Regions from separate parts of the Streptosporangium amethystogenes subsp. fukuiense genome, predicted to be linked through region 2. Evidence: riboswitches for the same ligand, from Rfam matches in the RefSeq annotation. Region 2 holds a riboswitch; each other region holds the start of a gene.
The links. A riboswitch is a leader RNA that binds a small molecule or an ion and turns the genes downstream of it on or off. The one in region 2 is predicted to bind cyclic di-AMP.
Positions count from the first base shown of each region.

Region 1: it holds a riboswitch for cyclic di-AMP, as region 2 does, so the genes downstream of both, ACFQVD_RS40300 (C40 family peptidase) here and ACFQVD_RS43630 (coiled-coil domain-containing protein) in region 2, are expected to answer to the same signal.
Region 3: it holds a riboswitch for cyclic di-AMP, as region 2 does, so the genes downstream of both, ACFQVD_RS42435 (hypothetical protein) here and ACFQVD_RS43630 (coiled-coil domain-containing protein) in region 2, are expected to answer to the same signal.
Region 4: it holds a riboswitch for cyclic di-AMP, as region 2 does, so the genes downstream of both, ACFQVD_RS33160 (NlpC/P60 family protein) here and ACFQVD_RS43630 (coiled-coil domain-containing protein) in region 2, are expected to answer to the same signal.

Region 1 covers NZ_JBHTEE010000001.1:9,086,288-9,090,347, forward strand. The annotation lists gene serA (phosphoglycerate dehydrogenase) at 1-790, shown strand, start outside; gene ACFQVD_RS40300 (C40 family peptidase) at 1,260-1,829, opposite strand; cyclic di-AMP (ydaO/yuaA leader) riboswitch at 1,844-2,074, opposite strand; gene ACFQVD_RS40305 (3-isopropylmalate dehydrogenase) at 2,216-3,262, shown strand; gene ACFQVD_RS40310 (branched-chain amino acid aminotransferase) at 3,435-4,060, shown strand, end outside.
Region 2 covers NZ_JBHTEE010000001.1:9,825,280-9,829,339, reverse strand. The annotation lists gene ACFQVD_RS43640 (DeoR/GlpR family DNA-binding transcription regulator) at 1-592, shown strand, start outside; gene galT (galactose-1-phosphate uridylyltransferase) at 589-1,668, shown strand; cyclic di-AMP (ydaO/yuaA leader) riboswitch at 1,741-1,877, shown strand; gene ACFQVD_RS43630 (coiled-coil domain-containing protein) at 1,932-2,855, shown strand; gene ACFQVD_RS43625 (VWA domain-containing protein) at 2,901-3,956, opposite strand; gene ACFQVD_RS43620 (VWA domain-containing protein) at 3,957-4,060, opposite strand, start outside.
Region 3 covers NZ_JBHTEE010000001.1:9,572,940-9,576,999, forward strand. The annotation lists gene ACFQVD_RS42425 (sugar kinase) at 1-34, opposite strand, end outside; gene ACFQVD_RS42430 (DUF4253 domain-containing protein) at 490-1,236, shown strand; cyclic di-AMP (ydaO/yuaA leader) riboswitch at 1,580-1,730, shown strand; gene ACFQVD_RS42435 (hypothetical protein) at 1,962-2,930, shown strand; gene ACFQVD_RS42440 (hypothetical protein) at 3,058-3,429, opposite strand; gene ACFQVD_RS42445 (roadblock/LC7 domain-containing protein) at 3,442-3,828, opposite strand; gene ACFQVD_RS42450 (hypothetical protein) at 3,890-4,060, opposite strand, start outside.
Region 4 covers NZ_JBHTEE010000001.1:7,468,586-7,472,645, forward strand. The annotation lists gene ACFQVD_RS33155 (LuxR C-terminal-related transcriptional regulator) at 935-1,135, shown strand; gene ACFQVD_RS33160 (NlpC/P60 family protein) at 1,328-2,290, opposite strand; cyclic di-AMP (ydaO/yuaA leader) riboswitch at 2,383-2,530, opposite strand; gene ACFQVD_RS33165 (amino-acid N-acetyltransferase) at 2,867-3,520, shown strand; gene ACFQVD_RS33170 (RDD family protein) at 3,749-4,060, shown strand, end outside.

The DNA of each region.
Region 1 (4,060 bases), 740 kb from region 2:
GCTCTTCGAACTCGACCAGGTGGTCGTCACCCCGCACCTGGGCGCCTCCACCCACGAGGCCCAGGAGAAGGCCGGCACCCAGGTGGCGCGTAGCGTGAAGCTCGCCCTCGCCGGGGAGTTCGTGCCCGACGCGGTCAACGTCCAGGGCGGCGCCGTCGCCGAGGACGTCAAGCCGGGTCTGCCGCTGGCCGAGAAGCTCGGCCGGGTGTTCACGGCCCTCGCGGGCGAGGTCGCCACCAAGCTCGACGTCGAGGTGCGCGGCGAGATCGCCGCCCACGACGTCCGCGTGCTGGAGCTGGCCGCGCTCAAGGGTGTCTTCACGGACGTGGTCGAGGACTCCGTCACCTACGTCAACGCCCCGCTGCTGGCCAAGGACCGCGGCGTCTCGGTCGAGCTGGTCACCAGCGCGGAGAGCCCCGACTGGCGCAACGTGGTGACGGTCCGCGGCGTCCTCGCCGACGGCCGCGCGGTCTCGGTCTCCGGCACCCTGTCGGGTCCGAGGCAGATCACGAAGATCGTCGAGGTCAACGGCTACCAGATGGAGATCGAGCCGACCGACCACCTGTCGTTCTTCACCTACACCGACCGCCCCGGCGTCGTCGGCGTGGTCGGCCGCATCCTCGGCGACCACTCGATCAACATCGCCTCGATGCAGGTGGCCCGGGACGTCAAGGGCGGCAAGGCCCTCATCGCGCTCACCGTCGACACCGCCATCCCGGCCGACGTGATCGACCAGATCGGCGCGGAGATCGGCGCCGACAGCGGCCGCTCGGTCGACCTGGCCGACTAGCGGCAGGCAAAGGATTCACCGAGGTGGCCGTCGCCCCGCACCGCGGGGCGACGGCCACCTTTCGTCTCGATATGTGAGAAGTGTGTACGCCGGGCGAGACGGCGTTCCGGCCGCCAGGTAGCCTGAGATGAAATGCGCCAGGTCCCAACCTGCCGCGACGGGGTCTGACAGGGGTGGGCCGGCGACTCTCCGGTGCCACGCCCAGATCACCGGTCCGTGATCCGGACCCGTGACATCAGGCCTGGTCGGAGCCCTGATCGGAGTCTCGACCATCGCCCTGCTCGCATCCGACCGAGACGAGATTCGCCATGTACGACATGTATCCCTGGAACCACGCCGAAGAGGTCAAGGACGAGGCCGCCGAGGCGCTCCAGACCGCCCTGGACCGCCGGGACAACGGTGGTTCTCCCATCCGCTGAACCGGTTCCCGGCGCCGACGGGGTTCCCTCGGCCGATCAGCCGGCGTGTCTCATCCGTCGGTCGCTAGTTTGATCTGCTCGGTCAACCTGACCCCCTGCGGATCGGGGCGCACCGCGCCGACGAAGGAGGACCGGCGCCAGGCGCTGAGCTTCTCCTCCTTGACCACGTCGCCGCTCCGCGGGGCGTGGACCATGTAGCCGGGCCTGGTGATCATGCCGACATGGCCGAGACCGCTGAAGAAGGCCAGGTCACCGGCCTTGAGGTCCTTCCAGGCGATCTTCTTGGAGAAGGCGGCGTACTGGTCGTTGGTGACACGGGGCAGCTTGATCCCGGCGGCGCCGTAGGCGCGGAGCATCAGGCCCGAGCAGTCGAAGCCGCCGTTGCCGGTGCCACCCCAGACGTAGGGCGTGCCGCGCTTGGACATGGCCCACTTGACGGCCGTCTGCCAGGCGGGCTTGGGGGCCGCGCTCTTCAGTGCCGCCTTCAACCTGACGGTGCCGAGCGTGGGAGCCTCGGGGGAGGGGAGAGGGGAGGCGGCCAGTGCCGCCGTCGGCGCCATGGCCGAGGCCGCGAACACCGCGGCGCCTGAGACGAGGAGGGACAGGACGCGAGAGTACATCTTGCCGGACAGGATGATTCCTTCCATAAGGCCGGCCGGGTGAGCTGTCGGGCTCGGGCGTGGAGGCCGCCCTACGGCGCGAAAGCGCACCGATTCGCCCCAAGGAATCCCGTGATGGCAGCCGGGAACGCGCTCCGGGGCGGAGCGAGGTTCCCGGGGGCCCGGTGGATCCCGAAAAAAGTGGTTCCCCGGCTCCGTACGGGCCGGTAGGGGGATGGTCCGTACGGATTAGGCATCAATGTGAATGGGGAGGACGATAACGAAACCTCACGAAACGGTCAATAGGGAGCAAAAAAGGACAAAGTGATCACACGGGCGGACGTGCGGACACGTCCGAAGGGTGAGATCGGTGTTCGATCACCGAGACGGACAGGTAAGGTGCCTGCATGGATTCGCGTAACATTCGCCTGGCGGTCATCCCCGGGGACGGGATCGGAGTCGAGGTCGTCACCGAGGGCCTGAAGGTCCTCGAAGCGGTCGGCACCAAGGTGGAGACCACCACGTACGACCTCGGGGCCAAGCGCTACCACGAGACCGGTGAGACCCTGCCCGACCCGCTGCTCGACGAGCTACGCGGATACGACGCGATCCTGCTCGGCGCGGTCGGCGACCCCAGCGTGCCCCCGGGCATCCTGGAGCGCGACCTGCTGCTCAAGCTCCGCTTCCAGCTCGACCACTATGTGAACCTCCGCCCGGTCAAGCTCTTCCCCGGCGTCGAGACGCCGCTGGGCAAGGCCCGCCCCGAGGACATCGACATGATCGTCGTCCGGGAGGGCACCGAGGGCCCATACGCCGGTGCCGGAGGGGTCATGCGCCGCGGCACGCCGCACGAGATCGCCACCCAGGAGTCGCTGAACACCGCCTACGGTGTCGAGCGCGTGGTGCGCTACGCCTTCGAGAAGGCGGTGGCCCGCCCCCGCAAGAAGCTGACGCTGGTCCACAAGACCAACGTGCTCACCTACGCCGGTGACCTCTGGGCCCGCACGTTCGACCGGATCAGCGTGGAGTACCCCGAGGTCCAGACCGACTACTGCCACGTCGACGCGGCCTCGATGTTCTTCGTCAGCCAGCCGGAGCGCTTCGACGTGATCGTCACCGACAACCTCTTCGGTGACATCCTCACCGACATCGGCGCGGCGATCGCCGGCGGCATCGGCCTGGCGGCCAGCGGCAACGTCAACCCCGACCGCACCGCGCCGAGCATGTTCGAACCGGTGCACGGCAGCGCCCCGGACATCGCGGGCCAGGGCAAGGCCGACCCGACCGCCACGATCCTGTCGGTCGCCATGCTCCTGGACCACCTGGGCCTGGCCGACGAGGCGGCCCGGGTCGAGCAGGCCGTCGCCGACGACCTGCTCGAGCGGCTGGCCGGCTGGGCTGGCCGGACCACCCAGGAGATCGGTGACGACATCACCGCGCGAGTAGCCGGCTGAGGAAGCCGCCCCCTCGACCCCGACGCGCCTGGCGGCTCCTCCGAGCCGCCGGGCGCGTTTTTGTTTCCCACGCACTGCCGGTTTTCGGCATGGATGCAGTAGTTTCCCGTTACCCGGTCCAACGCACAATGGACCCAAGGGTAAGCCAGACACCAAGGTAAGGATCCGCGTCATGACCACCGCTCAGAAGCTCAGCTTCGACGTGCAGCTCTCCGACCACGCGCGCACCGCGGCCGAGCGCGAGCAGGTAATGGCGGCTCCGGGGTTCGGCCAGGTCTTCACCGACCACATGATCTCGATCGACTACACCGAGGGCGAGGGCTGGCACGACGCCCGGCTCATGCCGTACGGCCCGCTCAGCCTCGATCCCGCGACCGCGGTCTTCCACTACGCGCAGGAGCTCTTCGAGGGCATGAAGGCGTACCGCCAGCAGAACGGTGCGATCGTGACGTTCCGCCCCGAGGCCAACGCCGCCCGCTTCAACACCTCCGCACTGCGGATGGCCATGCCCGAGCTGCCCGAGGAGACGTTCGTCGAGTCGCTGGAACTGCTCGTCCAGACCGACCGCGAGTGGGTGCCGACCACGCCCGGACACAGCCTCTACCTGCGCCCCTTCATGATCGCCACGCAGCCGGCGCTCGGGGTCAACTACCCTTCCAGGACCTACAAGTACATGGTGATCGCCTCTCCGGCGGCGGCCTACTTCGGCGGCGGGCAGGCGGTCAGCGTCTGGCTCTCCACCGAGTACACCCGCGCGGCCCCCGGTGGCACCGGCTTCGCCAAGTGCGGCGGCAACTA
Region 2 (4,060 bases):
CGCCAAGTCGGCGCGCCAGCAGGCGGAGAAGGAGACGATCGCCCGGCGGGCCGCCCGGCTCGTCCGGCCCGCCACCGCCATCGCACTCTCCGCGGGAACCACGACCTGGACGCTCGCCCACCATGTGACCGACGTGCCCGAGCTGACCGTGATCACCAACTCGATCCGGATCGCCGACGTCTTCCACCGCTCCCCCAGGGCCGACCGCACGGTCGTGCTCACCGGCGGGGTCCGCACCCCCTCCGACGCGCTGGTCGGCCCGGTCGCGGTCACGGCGATCCGGGGGCTCCACGTCGACACCCTCTTCCTCGGCGTGCACGGGATGAGCGCCAGAGCCGGGTTCACCACACCCAACCTGCTGGAGGCCGAGACCAACCGCGAACTGGTCGCCTCCGCGCACCGCCTGGTGGTGCTCGCCGACCACACCAAGTGGGGCACGGTCGGCATCAGCACGATCGCCGAGCTGGCCCAGGCCCACGTCGTGGTCACCGACTCCGGCCTGACGGGGGAGGCCCGCGAGGAGCTCGCCGCCTCGGTGGGAGAGCTGATCATCACAGAACCGCAGCAGGAGAGCGAGAGCGTCGGCCGATGAAGCGTACGATCACCCACCTGGCCGACGGCCGGGAGCTGTTCTACTTCGACCACCGCGACGACGCCGACCGCGGGGCGGTCGACAGGCGCGACCTGCCGCCCCGCCCCACCGCCTCCGAGCTGCGCTACGACCCGCTGACCGAGGAGTGGATCGCGGTGGCCGGACACCGCCAGGGCCGCACCTTCCTGCCTCCGGCCAGCGAGTGCCCGCTCTGCCCCTCCACCTCCGGCAACCTCACCGAGATCCCCTCCGCCGCCTACGACGTGGCGGTCTTCGAGAACAGGTTCCCCTCGTTCTCCACCCGTCTGGGGGACTATCAGCAGGTCGGCGGGTTGAGTGAGGTCCGCCCCGGGATCGGCCGCTGTGAGGTGGTCTGCTTCACCGCCGAGCACGACTCCTCGTTCGCGATGCTCCCCCCCGAGCAGGTGGAGCTGGTCATGGAGGCCTGGATCGACCGTACGGCGGAGTTGTCGGCGATGCCGGGCGTGGAGCAGGTGTTCTGTTTCGAGAACCGGGGAGCCGAGATCGGCATCACCCTGCTCCACCCGCACGGCCAGATCTACGCGTACCCCTACGTGACCCCGCGCACCAGGCTGACCCTCGGGGCGGCCGGGCGCCACCGGGAGCGGACCGGCGGCAACCTGTTCGCCGACGTGCTCGCCGCGGAGCGGGAGGCCGGGACCCGGGTGGTGGCCTCGAACGAGCACTGGACGGCGTTCGTCCCGGCCGCGGCCCGCTGGCCGGTGGAGGTTCACCTCTACCCCCACCGGCAGGTCCCCGATCTGGTCGGGCTGGAGCCCGCGGAGCGCGCGGCGTTCGGACCGCTCTACACCGACGTGCTCCGCCGCCTCGACGGACTGTTCGGCGTGCCGATGCCCTACATCGCGGCCTGGCACCAGGCGCCGGTCAACACCGGTCGCGACCTGTCGTACGCGCACATGGAGCTGTTCAGCATCCGCCGCGCGCCGAACAAGCTGAAATATCTCGCCGGCTCCGAGTCGGCCATGGGCGCCTTCGTGAACGACGTGCTACCCGAGGAGGCAGCACACCTTCTGCGCTCTGTTGTCACGAACTGATCACCAATTGGTCTCGTCTTGAAGTCGCGTGACCCTGTGTTTACCACTACTATCCTTCCCACATCGGCTGCAACAGCCGATATGCCTAATCCCAGGCGCATCGCCCGGGAGCCGGGGAACCACCGCACCTGGGGTGAAACCACTTCGGTGGAAGGGCGTTCTCCAGCCCGAACCCGTCAGCTAACCCGGTAGGCGGAAGGAGAGGAGAGTTCGTGGCGGCCCCGTCCCCCACGTTCCGTCGGCATGCGGCTCTGGCCCTTTGTTTGAGCCTGATCGCCACGTTCACCCTCGGCGCCCCCACCGCGGGAAGCGCGGAGCCCAAGCCGACCGAGGCCAAGCTCCGCGCCGAGCTGGCCAAACTCGGCAAGAAGGTCGACTCGCTGATCGAAGCCTACGCGGCCAAGCGCGAGTCCCTCAAGAAGGCGCAGAAGGCCGAGGCCGTCGCCAAGCAGAACCTGGCCAGGGCCGAGGACCTCTACGCCAGGGCGGAAAAACAGGTCGACTCCATAGTCCAGCTCCGTTACCAGAGCAGCACCGGCGGCCTGCCCGCGCTGCTGTTCGCCGACGACATGGGGGGAGCCGCGGTGATGGAGCAGCTCACCGCCCAGCAGAGCGCCCACCTGCAGGGTTTCGCCGAGAGCCTCGAACGCAGGAAGAGGGCGACCGAGACGGCCGCCAAGCTCACCGACGACATCGGTAAGGAGGCCAGAGAGATGCAGACCCAACGCGACGAGGTCGAAGACGTGATCAAGGACATCAAGAACAAGCTCGACCAGCTCGCCCCCGTCGGCTCCGGCCGCCGCGCCGATGGCAGCTGGGCCCCGCAACTCCCCACCGGCGCCGACAACATCACCGATCGGACCCGGATCATGCGTGAGGCCGTCAAGAGACGCTTCGACCTCCCGTACTCGGTCGGTTGCTACCGGTCCGCGAACGACGGCGGCGAGCACCCCCTCGGCCGCGCCTGCGACTTCATGATGAGCACCGGCGGCACGATGCCCTCGGCCGCCAATCTCCGGCTCGGCGACGAGATCGCCGCCTGGGCCATCAAGAACAAGGCCAAGCTCGGGGTGAAGTACGTGATCTGGCGCCAGCGCATCAACCACGGCTCCGGCTGGAGAACCATGTCCAACCGCGGCGGCATCACCGCCAACCACTACGACCACCCGCACATCTCGATGTACTAGCGCCGTCCCCGCGGGGACCGCTGAGGCGTTGCGGCCACAGGTACGTCAGCGGGTCGGTGTCCGGGGGCGATTCCACCAGAGGGAGAGGGACAGGGCCGCGGTGATGAGGGCGGCGCCGCCGGCGGCGAAGGCGGGGGCCGTGTCGACCTGTTGCCGGATGACGGTGAAGCTGCCGGGGAGGGCGTCGAGGGCGCTCTGGAGCTGGTCGGCGTTCTCAGCGCGGTGGTAGGAGCCGCCGGTGCTCTGGGCTATCCGCTTGAGTGCGGGCTCGTCGATGACACGGGGGTTGCGGCCCCTGTCGAATCCGCCGCGACCGCCGAAGCCGCCGCCCCAGCCGCCGAATCCGCGGCCGTCGAACTGTGAGTTGTCACAGACCATCGGGGCCGGGTTCGTGGTGCCGAAGCCGATGGTGAAGACACGGACGCGGCGCAGAGCCGCCTCCTGGGCGGCGAGCTGCGGGTCGACGCCCTGGGTGTTGGCGCCGTCGGTGAGCACGACGATCGCGGCACCGGCGTAGCCTGGCCCGCCGCCGGGGTTCGCCCCGGTGGAGGCGACCGACGGGTCGACCTCCGCGATCGCGTCGATCGAGGTGAGCACGGCCTGCCCGATCGCGGTGCCCCGGGACACGGTGAGGCCGTCCAGCGCCTCGATCAGCGAGTCGGTGTCGTCGGTGGGCGGGACGAGCAGACCCGCGGTGCCCGCGAAGGTGACCAGGCCGATGCGCGGCCCGCCCCGCTGCGACTCGATGAACTCGGCGGCGGCTTTCCTCGCGGCGGTGATGCGGTTGGGGTCGACGTCCGTGGAGCACATGGAGCCGGAGGTGTCGAAGGCGAGCAGGATCGTCGCCGACGTCTGTGGCACCGGGACCGACGCCTGTGGTCGCGCGGCCCCGACCGCGAGCAGCGCGAGTCCGGCTACGAACAGTGCCGCGGGGATCTTCCGCGTCCAGCGCGTACGGCCGGGCAGGGCGCTGCGTACGAGCGCGATCGAGGTGACGCGCACAGCGGCCCGCCGGCGGCGGCGCCGCGCCCACTCGCGGATCGCGAAGATCAGCGGGATGACCAGGATGGACAGCAGTGCCCACGGCCACGAGAACGACATTCAGATCACCCGTCCGGACCGGAGCACGGTGAGCGCCGCGCCCGCGGTGAGCAGCGCGAGGGCGAGCCCGATCAGCCCGCCGGCGAGGGGCAGCGGCTCGTCGG
Region 3 (4,060 bases), 250 kb from region 2:
CCATGCTCTCGCCGAGCGTTACCAGGTCGGTCATCGGAAAACGTCTCCTCGGTAGGTGGGCGGGCCGTGCCCGGCTCGACCGATCAGCGGGTGGAGGCCCGGTCGACCGGCGTGTCCCCATAGTGGTGATCAACGGCAAAATAGGCGAGTACGGTCCCCGATGGCCACTGTGCGGCACGACGTTCGCGGAGCGGAAAAGGAGAGAGACCGGCCGGGTCCGGTTTCCCGGGCCGTCGTGTGGCGCGACGTGCGCGGAGTGAAGAAGGGGTGAGACCCGCCAGGCTCCGTTCTCTCCCGTACCGATAATTTTTGCCTGGACCAGGGCAGAACTGTCCCTCGGGATGGTTGACAGGCCAAAATTGGTCCGTGGTCAGGATCGGATCGGTAGGAATGAGCGATTGCGAGGGTGGGAGGCTTCCGCCAGTTCTGGGCCAGTTGTTCGCTGACGGGGCCGACGGGAGCAGCGGGGGAGAGGGCCGGAGGCTCTCGGTGGACCTGCCACCGGGTGACGTGGTGTGGCCCGACCCCGGTTACGCTCAGCTCTCCTTTCGTCGCCGTCCGGCGTTCTGGCTCAGTGAGGTGGCGGTCTCCGGCGAGTACTGGGCACGGCTGCGGGCGCAGCACGAGCACTCCGGCCTGTGGCCGGTGCTGCTGGAGGACTCGGTGCAGCCCTGGTCGGCCGGTCAGATCGCCCCGGACACCGCCGTCGAGATCGACAACTACCACGCGGCCGCCTTCATGGCCGAGGTCTGGTCCGACTGGATCGCCAAGGCGCACGTCGACCAGCTCGAAATCCTCGACCCCTTCGGAGTCGAATGTCCTGGTCCGGCCCCGGCGGGAAGGCTCGCCGCCGATCCCGGCGTGGTCGCCGACTGGTACGCCGGCCTGGTGGCCGAGCGCCGGACCCCGCTCGGGCTCGTCGCGGTCGAGCGCGGGGCCGACGCCCTCGCCGTGATGGGCTGGCAGGGCGCCCTGAACCACAACGAGTGGATGGTCCCGCTCGCGGCGGTGGTGCGGAGCTGGGAGGACAGGTTCGGGGTGCGGCTGGTCGGGATGGGGTTCAACACCCTCGACCTCAGCGTCGCCGCGCCCCCGACGACCTCGGAGCACGCCCTGCACGTCGCCGCGGAGCACTGGACGTTCTGCCCGGACAGCATCATCCAGGGCGCGGGGACCCTCGTCGACTACGCCGAGCAGATCAAGGGCAGGAACGCCTGGTCGTTCTGGTGGGACTGAGCTCGCCCCCGGAGGCGCGGCTTCCGGCGATGCGCGTCTTTGGCGGTGGTCCACTGTCTCTCCGGGCGTGAAAGGGCTTCGAGTGCGGACGACCCTCGGGCGACCGGGCTCCCCGCGGGGGCGGAAAGGTCTCGGATGCGGGGCTCCGGGGGCGAAACCCGGGATCGGCAAGACGTTCTCGCTGGTAGGGCGGCTGTTGGTGGGACGGGGTCTCCAGTGGGGCTTTCTTGAAGCTTGCAGGTAGATCTTCTGGGGTTTTCATGGCATTTGCTTTGCTTTGTCCGATTTCGGCGGGTAGTGTCCACGGATATCGGTTGGCGACCTGCCCTTCACAAGAGGGAGCGGCCGGCCGACGTCGAATCCCATCGGCCCCCAGGGGCCAGGGAACCGGGGAACCACTTTCCTGGGGTGAATCCGCTGCGAACGTGCGGCGGTAGGGCAACTCCACCGCCCGAACCCGTCAGCTAACCCGGTAGACGAGCTGGAGAGGAGATCCCCCTCATGGATCACCGCGTCACCACGTCGGTGCCCGCCCTGCCCGTGCCGACCACCTGAACCTCGTCCTTTCCTTCGCCGCGCCTGATCGCGGCGTCTGGACCGTGCTCCGCGTGACGACCCGCTGATCTCGCCACGCCACTTTTCCGAAGAGCGCGTCCCCGCCAGTGCACCTCTTGCCGTGTGTCGCAGCTGGTTGTCCCGTTCCCTCGCGAAAGAGCCCATTCTTCATGCGTCTTCCTTTCGGCCTGCCCGAGAACGGCCTGCCCAAGAGCCTCCCGTACAAGAACCGCCTCGCCACCGCCGCCCTCGTCGGTGCCGGCCTGCTCGTCTCCGGCGGCGTCGTCTCCGCGCTGCCCGCCTCCCCCGCGGCCGCCGCCCCCGCCTCCGTCGCCTCCCCCGGAGCGGACACCGAGCCGGTCGCCAACGGGGTCGTGCTCCTCCAGGGCTCGACCAGGGCCTCCTACTTCTGGGACGACTCCTCGGGCAGGGCCGGCGACACCGGTCTGCCGGCCAGTGGCAAGCCGATGCAGAAGGGCATGATCGCCAGCCCGAGCTGGCCCCTGTTCACCGAGGGCTACGTCGTCTACAAGGGCAAGAAGGCCAAGTTCTTCGTCGGTGACCGCGGTCCCGGCGTGCCCTCCAATTCGGGCGTCATGATCGACCTCGACGCCAAGACCTTCGCCGACCTGACCGGCGGCCGGTTCAACCCCGCCACGCTCGGCGTGGACGGCAACGGCGGCATGGGCCACATCGACGTCAAGTACGTGGTCACCAAGTGGGGGGACGGCGTGGGCAAGAAGAACCACCCCGTGGCGTTCTCCACCGGTGCCTGGCGTTACCGGGACGCGAACCCGGCGAAGCCCCCGCAGACGGCCCTGGTCAAGGCCGAGCGGTCCAAGAAGTCCGTGAAGACCCAGCAGGCGATCCAGACGTTCGCCAAGCCCAAGATCATGTCCGAGCCCCTCACCGCGCCCGAGGCGATCATCGCCGCCAAGCCGCTCGCCCTGTCCGGCGCCGCCGGGGCCGCCGAGCAGGAGGTCCGGGACCTGGGCGCCACCGCCCCGGTGGCGGCCGAGACCTCGACCGGTCCCTCCACGGCCGCCTCCCTGGCCCTGGCGGGAGTGCTCGCCGCGGGCGGCGGCACCTACCTGGTCGCCGGCCGTCTCCGCCGCAGGGCGGTCGCTGAGGAGAGTTGAGGTCCGGCGCGATCTCCGGCCCACCCCGCACCGACGCGATCGATGAGCTCACCGTCCCGGTGACGTCCGGGCGGTGAGCTCCTGTCGAGGCCCGTGCCCTTCCGCAAGGGCACGGGCCTCGGCAGGATCAGATCTCGAGTTTCTCCTCGATGCCGCGCAGGATGTGCCGCGCGAGCGCGAGGTTGGCCCGGTTCCGGTCGAGGGCCATGTAGATGAACAGGCCTTTGCCGCTCCGGCCGGAGAGCGGGCGGATCACGTGGTACTGCGTGCCGAGCGTGATGAGGATGTCCTCGATGCCGTCCTTGAGGCCGAGCGACTCCATGGTCCGCATCTTGGCCTTGACGACCTCGGTGTTGCCCGCGGCCGCCACCTGGAGGTCGAGATCCTTGGAGCCGCCGAGCGCGCCCAGCGCCATCCCGCTGTTGTAGTCGACGATGACCGCGCCGATGGCACCGTCGATCGCCATCATCTCCTTGAGAGAGATGTCCATGTTGCCCATTTCTGTCTCCGATCACTGGGTTATCGAGATACGCGAGGTGATGGCGGCCAACCTGGCCGCCGTCTTGCGGCCCTCCAGCCGGAGCAGCCCGAGATTGGTCCCCGGGCGTGCCAGGACTGTGAGGACGATCTTGGGTCCGGCGGCGTAGCAGGCCGTGTAGCCGTTGGTGCCGGAGATCAGCGTCTCCTCGAAGGTGCCCTTGCCGGCCATGTCGGTCATCCGGCGGCTGAGGGCCAGGAGCGCGGAGGAGAGCGCGCCGGTCTGCTCGGCGGCGATGTCACGGCCCAGATCGCTGGCCAGGGTCAGGCCGTCGACGCTGCACACGACGCTCCCGTCCACGTCCGGGATGCGCTCTCGCAGCAGCGCCATCTCCTGGCGTATCTCCTCACGCAGTTCCACCGGCACCCTCCTTCCGATCAGCTTCAGCGTCCGCAGCCTTATCGGCGGCATCGAACCAGGCTCAAGTCAGTGCCTCCAATGCGTTCCTGAGCCGGATGAGCAGGTTGACGTCGGTCGGGTCCCCGGTGGCTCCGGGGAGCGACGCGGGCGTCGCGAGGGAGCCCGTTCCGGCTGCCGGGATCTCCGAGGCCCCCCTCGTCCGTCTCGGCAGCGGGTCCTGCGCGGCGGGTGC
Region 4 (4,060 bases), 2.4 Mb from region 2:
CTCGTCCCGTGCGGTCCGGCGCGGTCGGGCGACGCGACCGTTCCCGCCGGGCGCTGTCCGCCGGGACCGAAGCCCGGACGACGGCCCGGGACGGTGTCTCCGGGTCTCCGGGTCTCCAGGGCGGGCCGGTCGGGCTCGGCGCGTACCTTCCCCCGGCCGGCGTACCGAGTAGCGCCCTCACCCGCCTCGCGGGCACCTCCGCACCACCGTCCCGCGCCGTCCCACACCGTCTCGCACGGCTCCGTGCCGGCCCGCGTGGGCGCGAGCGCGGCGCGCGGACGATGCCCGGGCGGACGGGGCGAACCCCGATGGGCCGGGAATCGTGGGGCCGTGCTCACTCTCCCCATGCAATTTCGGACGGATTTCTGCATAGCGCAGAAACTCCCTTTAAGCATGTCCAATATCGCCTGACGCCGGTCGTCGGCACCTGATACTTCGCGAATGCCGCAAAGGTGCTCGCGCAGGCTTCCCATTTCAGAGTTTTCCGCGAGGTGCCGTCAAGGCGCCGGCCGGCGTGGCCGTCGAAGAGCGTCACGATGAGATCGATTTTCCCGGGGAAAAGCGGGCGGCTCGCTTCCGCCGAGGATGCGGCCCCGCGGACGCGTGCCGCCACGACGGTTCCGGCAAAACCTTGTTCTGCCAGGACTTCTGTTGTCGCAGCCAGAGGGGCGTCTGCGGGCTCGTGCGGGGGCACAGTCGTGACTTAACCCCAAAGGCGCTGACATATCATGAGTACTTCACGTAGCACCTAGTATGTCAATAGTGGGCGCGCGCTATGAAGAGTAGAACTTGACGACCTTTGAACAAGGCGTTTACCGTTCCTGGCGGACGGTATTCATTTCCGGCGTCTCACGCCCGGTTTCCAGAGTGGGGGGAGTGACTCTTGATGGCATATCCAGAAGTGGATTCTCGCCATGGCGACAGCCCCCTGGGCATGAGTGATATCGGTCTCAGTGACAACGACCTCGTGCTGCTGGCTGAACTCGCCAAGGGTGTCACCGTCGACAGGGTGGGCCGCCGCCTCGATATCAGCGGCCGGACCGTCAGGCGCAGGCTCAGAGGCATCTGCGACCGCATCGGTGTCGCCACGGCGATCGAAGCCGTGGCCTGGGCGGCCCGCCGCCGCCTGATCTAGGCCCTTCCCCTGGGGCTTTCGCCCACTGCGGTCGGGTGACGCCTCGCCGCGTTGTCGTCGGCCGCCGCACCCGCGGGGCACGAGTCCTGGGGGCGCGACTCCGGGGAGCGCCGTCCGACCGGCCCTCGGCAGGGCAGGGTTCGCCGGGCAGGAGCGGGCGCGCTCCTGCCGAGGGCCGGTCGGCTCGGCCGCTCAGTCGGCGATCCGCACCCCGCCGGCGAAGGGCCGGTTGTCGATCGTGGCGATGTGGATGACGTCACCCGTCCGGGGCGCGTGGACCATCAGGCCCGCGCCGATGTAGATCCCGACGTGGTGCAGGTCGCTGTAGAAGAAGACCAGGTCGCCTGGGCGCAGATCGTTTCTGGAGATGTGGGTGCCCGCGGTCCACTGGTTGCCGGTGTAGTGCGGCAGGCTGATGCCGACCTTCTGGTAGGCCCACATGACCAGCCCGGAGCAGTCGAAGGAGTTGGGGCCCTCGGCGCCCCAGACGTACGGCTTGAGTTGCTGGGTGAGCGCCCAGCGGGCCGCCTCCGCCGCCTTGCCGCTGCCCACGATGGGCACGTCGACCTTCACCCGGGCACCCCTGTTGCTGACGGCCCTGGTGCGCACCTCGCTGAACAGGTCACTCTCGACCCGCGCGACCAGTCGCTCGATCTTGCTGCGCTTGCCCTCGATCTCCTCCAGGAGCGCCTTGACCTCCGAGGTCCTCGCCTTGGCGCTGGCCTGTGCCCGCTCGGCGGCCTCGATCGCCCGGCCGACCTGGGCGACCTCCTCGCTCTGCTGCTGCTGGAGGGCGTAGTTGGTGGTGGCCTGGTCGAGGAAGGTGTCGGGATCGGTCGCCTGGGTGAAGGCGAGTCCGGAGTTCAGGCCGCCGGACATGTAGTTGCTCTGTGCGAGGAGGGTGGCCTTGGTGCGCCGGGTCGCGAGCTCCGACTCGCTCGTCGCGAGGGTCTTCTTGGCACTTTCCGCGGCTCGCTGGGCCTGCTTGAGCCTGACCCGTTCGCCGTTGTACTGCTCGGCGAGCGTGCCGATCTCCTCGTGCAGCTTCTCGGCCTGCTTGGCCAGTTGCTGGAGGCTGGGCTCGGGATCCGCCGTGGCCGAGACCAGGGGGGTGCCGAGGGTCATGATGGCGAACGCCAGGCCGATGACCGCCATGCGGCGACTCCGCCTCCGCGGCGCGCGTTCTCGACAGCGGGCGTCGCCGCCCGCATGCTCTCCTGCGCGGTCGCGCATGCGCTTCACCAACGGGCTCCTCTCCTCGGCCGCCTACCGGGTTAGCTGACGGGTTCGGGCCGGAGGCAGCCCTACCGGGTGCGCCGGTGGCACTCGGATTCACCCCGAAGGACGTGGTGGGTCCCCGGTTCCCCTGGTCGGGAGATTCGGCGGGTCAGGCTTTTTACGTCTCTGACATCGAGCACGGAGATTAGTGCACTCGTGGTTCCTGCTCAACCAGAACTGCGAACTCAGTAGAGGTTTCGCAACTGAAATGTCACGGAAAGATCACATGGCAATATGATCAACATGGCCATTACGCTGCCTTTGCCTTCCTCGCGGCGGGCCCGGCGCGGGTCTTCCCTGGTCCGGGACCGTGCCAAAGATGAGCTGCGACACATCGGAGGCGTCGTGCGCCCAGCGTGGTAAACCAACTACCAAGGGTCATGTGATGCCTTCGGGGCCGGAGTTAAGGATGAGCCGTAATTGAAGGCCGGAGAGGACGTACGCTGATCGGTCATGGAGCAGCTTGCGGAGCATTCTCCCGTGCCGTTCGCGAACCCCGGGAAAGAAGGGGAGCGGCGAACCGGATCCGAGGGAGAGGAGCGGGAGTCACCCGCTCCCGGCGTCACCCCGGCGGTCACGGTCCGCCGCGCCCGCACCCCGGACGTCCGCGCCATCAGGCGGCTCGTCGACACCTACGGTGGAGCCGGCCCGCGCCTGCTGGAGAAGGCCACTGTCACCCTGTACGAGGACATCCAGGAGTTCTGGGTCGCGACCGACGCGGAGGGGATGATCCTCGGTTGCGGGGCGCTCCATGTCCTCTGGGAGGATCTTGCCGAAATACGGACCGTTGCCGTCGATCCGACCCGCCGGGGGATGGGAATCGGCCATCGGATCGTCTCGGCGCTCATCCGCACGGCCGCCGAGCTGGGGCTGCGCAGGGTCTTCTGCCTGACCTTCGAGGTCGACTTCTTCGCCCGGCACGGATTTCAGGAGATCCAGGGCACGCCCGTCGCCCCGGAGGTTTACGCCGAACTCCTCGCCTCCTACGACGAGGGCGTCGCGGAGTTCCTCGATCTGGAGCACGTCAAGCCCAATACCTTGGGAAACACTCGGATGCTGCTGCACCTGACACGCGAGCCCGACTCTGATGACTTTAGAGATGACTGACTGGAAAGGTGACTGTTGATTCCTATGTCGATACCTTGTGCAGCAGCAAGCATGTGCGTCTGACATTTGCCACATGCGCAGTCTAAGTGAGGTGACGCGGTGAGCACCGGACAGCCGCCGTATCCGCAGGATGATCCCGAGCGCAGTCGCACACCTTCGGGACAGCCGGATTACGGACAGCACAACCCGGGTCGAGCCCCTGGCGAACTCGACCCCGACGTGACGATCATGGGATATCGGTCGGAGGGGTCGCAGCCGAACACCGGCCCGGGGGTGGCCCAGCCCGGTTATGGCCAGCAGGGCTATGGCCAGCAGCAGGGTTATGGGCAGCAGCAGGGGTACGGGCAGCAGCCCGGTTACGGTCAGCAGGGGTACGGACAGCAGCAGTCGTACGGTCAGCAGGGCGGGACGGACATGTACGGCCAGCAGCAGGGCTACGGTCAGCAGGGCGGGACCGGCGCGTACGGGCAGCAGCCCGGCTACGGACAGCAGGCGTCCCACGAGCAGTCGGGCTACGGTCAGCAGCCCGGCTACGGTCAG